2 regions of the Flavobacterium sp. 3HN19-14 genome follow, and region 1 is predicted to be linked to the other one. Evidence: riboswitches for the same ligand, from Rfam matches in the RefSeq annotation. Region 1 holds a riboswitch; the other holds the start of a gene.

Region 1 (2,400 bases):
GTTTAATTTTGAGGCTCTAAAATTTTTCTTGGTTGGAATTCGGCTGCCACTTCTGCAATTAATTTGATATGCTCAGGCGTCGTGCCGCAACAGCCGCCAATGATATTGATAAGATTGTCCTGCAAATATTCACGTATCAAAACCTGCATTTCTTCCGGAGTCTGATCATATTGGCCGAAAGCATTTGGCAATCCGGCGTTGGGGTGTGCTGAAATATTGAGCGAGGTATTTCTTGATAATCTTTTTAAATACGGCTTGAGCTGGTCGGCGCCGAGTGCGCAATTAAATCCGACGCTTAAAAGCGGAATATGCGAAATTGAAATCAGGAAAGCCTCGACGGTTTGCCCGGAAAGCGTACGGCCTGAAGCATCAGTAATGGTTCCGGAAACCATGATTGGAATATCGAGATTGCGCTCTTCCTTGACTTCTTCGATGGCGAAAAGCGCAGCTTTGGCATTTAGTGTATCAAAAATCGTTTCGACCAGTAAAACATCGCAGCCGCCATCAATCAAGGCTTCAACTTGTTGCTTGTAAGCAATACGCAAATCATCGAAAGTTACGGCGCGGAAACCAGGATCATTGACATCCGGCGACATGCTTGCCGTTCTGTTCGTTGGCCGAATAGAACCGGCTACAAAACGTGGTCTTTCCGGATTTTTGGCGGTATAAAAATCAGCAGATTCGCGGGCGATTTTTGCTGATTCGTAGTTGAGCTCATATACCAAATCTTCAAGGTGGTAATCGGCCATACCGATTGTGGTTCCGGAAAAAGTATTGGTTTCTACGATATCGGCGCCGGCTTCAAAATATTGGTCATGCACTTGTCGGATTGCCTGTGGCTGCGTAAGTGACAACAAATCGTTGTTGCCTTTCAGCGGGTGCGGGAAATCTTTGAAACGTTCGCCACGAAAATCTTCTTCGGAAAAATTATGGCGTTGCAGCATCGTTCCCATTGCGCCGTCGAGCACGAGGATTCTTTTGCCGATTTCTTCTGTTATTTTAGACATAGTTTTTTGCCACGAAGGTGTTAAGACATGAAGTCAATTTGTAAAAATAGTTTTTAATATAGCCCGATTATCTCAACTCGCTTCTAATTTCATAGGAGTTCGATGAATGCCAAAAGGCATTTGTAGTGGAAATCTTTTAAAACTTCCCTACGCTTCGCTACGGATAATTTTAAAAGATTGCAACAGATAACGGGAACATGGACAACTGAAAATGCCCAGGCCATTTGCTTCAAAAAAATAAATATGTTATCGTGAAAGGAGAGAAATTCTCGTGGTTATCTGTCCCGGCGCGGCCGAGTAGAATGTAGCACCTTCTACAACTGTAGGGTTGCTAAGGCTTCAACGGGTCTATTCCCTCGGCCTTTCGTGATAACGGCAATAAGTTTATGAGCACTGCAAATTACGGCAATAGATTTGGTTTTTGCAAGGATGGAGCGAAATTATAGCGATAACGTTTTCGCTATGTGAGGCGTCAGGCGGTAGTGGCCGTTCTGCTGTTTCGGGATTTGGAAAATTGGATTCAAGATTGACGACAGTTGTTCGAATTCGATTAAAAAAGCATCGTGCCCGTGAATGGATTTTATTTCGTGGTAAGTTATATTCTTCTTAATGGGTTTGAGGATTTCGTAAGTTTCCAGGGTTTGGTCAGCGGTGAAAAGCGCATCGGTATCGACAGCAATCAGGTGAATATTGGTTTCTGTTTTTTGTAATAGCGATTTAAAGTCTGTACGGTTTTGGGTGATGTCAATCGTTTTCAACAAATGGTTCATCAATTTATAAGAAGAAAGCCGGAAGCGGCTTTTAAGTTTTTCGCCGTGATTAAACAGCCAGTTTTCAATGCTGTAATTTCCGTATTCCTGCTGCCGATGAAATTTTTGGTTGAAGGATTGCGGCGTACGATACAAAAGCATGGCATGTTGGCGCGCATCGGCAATCGGTTGGTCAGAATTGTTAAGGATGTTGTCCTGAACTTTTACGTTGGCGATGAGCCAGTCGGTCGATTTCCAATCGGTTGCAATTGGGATTAAATGGGTTACTTTTTTAGGTTGCGAAGCTGAAATTTCCCATGCGATGGCACCACCGAGGCTTCCTCCGATTACGGCAAAAAGATTTTCAATTTTTAGCCTGCGCAATCCTTCCCAGAATATTCCTGCGATATCACGTACAGTGTAATCTTTGTAGTTGAAAATCAAATTGTCGGGATTAATGTCAAATCCATTTCCGGGAATATTGAACGCAATGACTGTGAAATTCCTGGTATTTATTGTTTTATTATCGCCGATTAAATCTTTCCACCAGCCGGTTTCGCCTGAGACATTTGAATTTCCGGTTAGGGCATGATTTACTAGTACTACCGGAGCTGTTCCGATTTTGGCCGAATTTCTGGTAAAAT
Region 2 (2,400 bases), 3.2 Mb from region 1:
TTTGACAAGTTTTTCGGTCGTCAGATATTCAGCGATTTTCTGGGCATTATCTGCGTGTTGTCGGATTCTTAACGACAAAGTTTCAATGCCGCGAATCACCAACCAAGAGTCAAACGGTCATAAAATCGCACCGGATGCATTCTGTATGAATTTGATTTTTGCGCCCAATTCCTCATTCGCTGTAATCACCAAACCGGCAATCAAATCGCTGTGTCCTGAAATATATTTCGTTGCACTGTGCACAACCAAATCGGCACCGTAATTAATCGGCTGTTGTGCAATTGGCGAGGCGAAAGTGTTGTCTACGCAAAGAAGTACGTTGTTGTCTTTTGCAATTTTCCCAATCGCGCGCAGATCGGCAATTTTTAAAGTCGGATTGGTTGGTGATTCGATCCAGATCAGTGCAGTTTTATCGGTAATTGCTTTCGCTACATTTTCTGCATTGGTCGCATCAACATAATTAACTTTAATCCCGAATTTTTCATAAACATGCGTAAACAAACGGAAAGCACCGCCATAAATGTCGTCAACAGCAATAATTTCATCTCCGGCGGATAATAATTTCACGACAGCATCAATCGCTGCCAATCCGCTGGCAAAGGCATAACCGTTGGTGCCTTTTTCTAGTTTAGCCGCAATATCTTCAAGGATTTTTCGGGTCGGATTATTACTTCTGGCGTAATCAAATCCTTTATGAACGCCGGGTGAGTCCTGTACAAATGTAGAAGTCTGGTAAATCGGCACCGAAACCGAGCCGGTAAGTTCGTCAACGGGAATGTAGTGTAAAATGTTCGTTTGCTCTTTCATCTTTTGATGGTTTTTAAGATTTGTAATATTTTTTCGCTTTTAAAAAAATATTCCATCCGGTATCGAAAGGGCATAAAAAATGCGCTCCCGATAAGTCAGAAGCGCATATAATATTTCGAACTATTAATTGCTGATTTCTAAGCTTATCTTTCCCTGTTTTCACAAGGGTTGAAGGTGGCACCTTATTCATTGCTGAACAGGTTGCCAAGACGTCATCGGGTCAATTCCCTCGGTCTTTCTGGATAAGAATAATAATTTTAAGAACTTGCCGCAAAGTTATGGGATAAAGTTTTGTATTTCCAAATTTATTTCCGAAAAATTTATAAACTACTGATATTTAATATTTTAATTTGCTATTTAAATAAGACCGGAAAGCAGTAGGTTAACCAAATTTTCAAAATTTAACAATTTTTACGGCAAACCCGTATTACAGCCTATTGAGAAAATTTGTATTTTACCTTCAGGGAAGGGGAGGATGCATCCCTACAAAAAAATAAAATTACTTGAATACGGGTTTGCCGTAAAAATTGTTAAAATTCCAGGCTGTTAATTCTGAACACATGCAAAAAAATAGACCAACTAAACTGAATGTCTCGGGCGCAGTTAGCAATCATATAAATCTGGCCCGCAAAGCTTGATTGCTATTATTTATTACAATCGAAAGATTATCAAATCGTCAAAAAACAAAAGCGATTCGCCCAAATGAAAAACAAATTCGTAATTTTGAGGATATTCTGAATCGCTATGAAAAGAATCTTACTCCTCACTTTACTTTTTCTCAGCGCTGCCGCATTTTCGCAGGAAGATGCCTGGGTTTATTTCAATGCGAAAGCCAATGTTGAGACCTATTTCACGAATCCGCTGACAATGTTGTCGCAGCGCGCTTTAGACCGACGTTCCAGCCAGAATATTCCACTTGATTTTAAAGATGTGCCGATTGACGAAAGTTATGTAACCGCCGTTGACAATCAAACCGGAATCACTGTCATGGCAAAATCCAAATGGCTCAACGCTGTTCATGTGCGTGGTTCAGTCGAAGACATCCGGGCTTTGTTCGGATTTACATTTGTTGCTTCAATCGATTTTGCGGATGACAGCCTCGACGGAAGTTCAGATAACCGCATGCTGTACCAGAATCGAAATAATGCAGTCAATAAAAACCTTGATACGCAGGTAAACTTCAACTATGGTGATTCCGGTAACCAAATCGGAATGCTTAATGGGCATATTTTGCACGAACAAAATTATACTGGCACAGGAAAAATAATTGCCGTGATTGACGCGGGATTTCCATCGGTAAATACAGTCCAGCCGTTTCAGAGATTATTCGATAACAACCTGATTTTAGGCGGATATAATTTCGTAGCCGGAAACGACGATTTTTACACAGCCAACACACACGGAACGCTGGTTTTGTCAACCATGGGCGGTTACACAGAAAATGCATTGGTGGGCACTGCGCCTGATGCAGCGTATTATTTGTTTATTTCAGAAGATGGCGCTTCAGAAAATCCTGTAGAGGAATCTTATTGGGTTGAAGCCGCTGAAGAAGCAGACCGGCTTGGCACAGACGTAATCAATACATCATTAGGT

What was found. Region 1 has a riboswitch for S-adenosylmethionine ahead of ACSLFW_RS00230 (homocysteine S-methyltransferase family protein). Riboswitches for the same ligand answer to the same signal wherever they lie in the genome.
Region 2: it holds a riboswitch for S-adenosylmethionine, as region 1 does, so the genes downstream of both, ACSLFW_RS17510 (trans-sulfuration enzyme family protein) here and ACSLFW_RS00230 (homocysteine S-methyltransferase family protein) in region 1, are expected to answer to the same signal.

What each region holds. Positions count from the first base shown of each region.
Region 1 covers NZ_JBPPZT010000001.1:43,882-46,281, forward strand. Annotated here, with positions in the region: gene ACSLFW_RS00230 (homocysteine S-methyltransferase family protein) at 3-1,007, opposite strand; SAM riboswitch class I at 1,280-1,383, opposite strand; gene ACSLFW_RS00235 (alpha/beta fold hydrolase) at 1,448-2,400, opposite strand, start outside.
Region 2 covers NZ_JBPPZT010000001.1:3,241,337-3,243,736, reverse strand. Annotated here, with positions in the region: partial or broken gene ACSLFW_RS17510 (trans-sulfuration enzyme family protein) at 1-807, opposite strand, end outside; SAM riboswitch class I at 948-1,056, opposite strand; gene ACSLFW_RS17505 (S8 family serine peptidase) at 1,552-2,400, shown strand, end outside.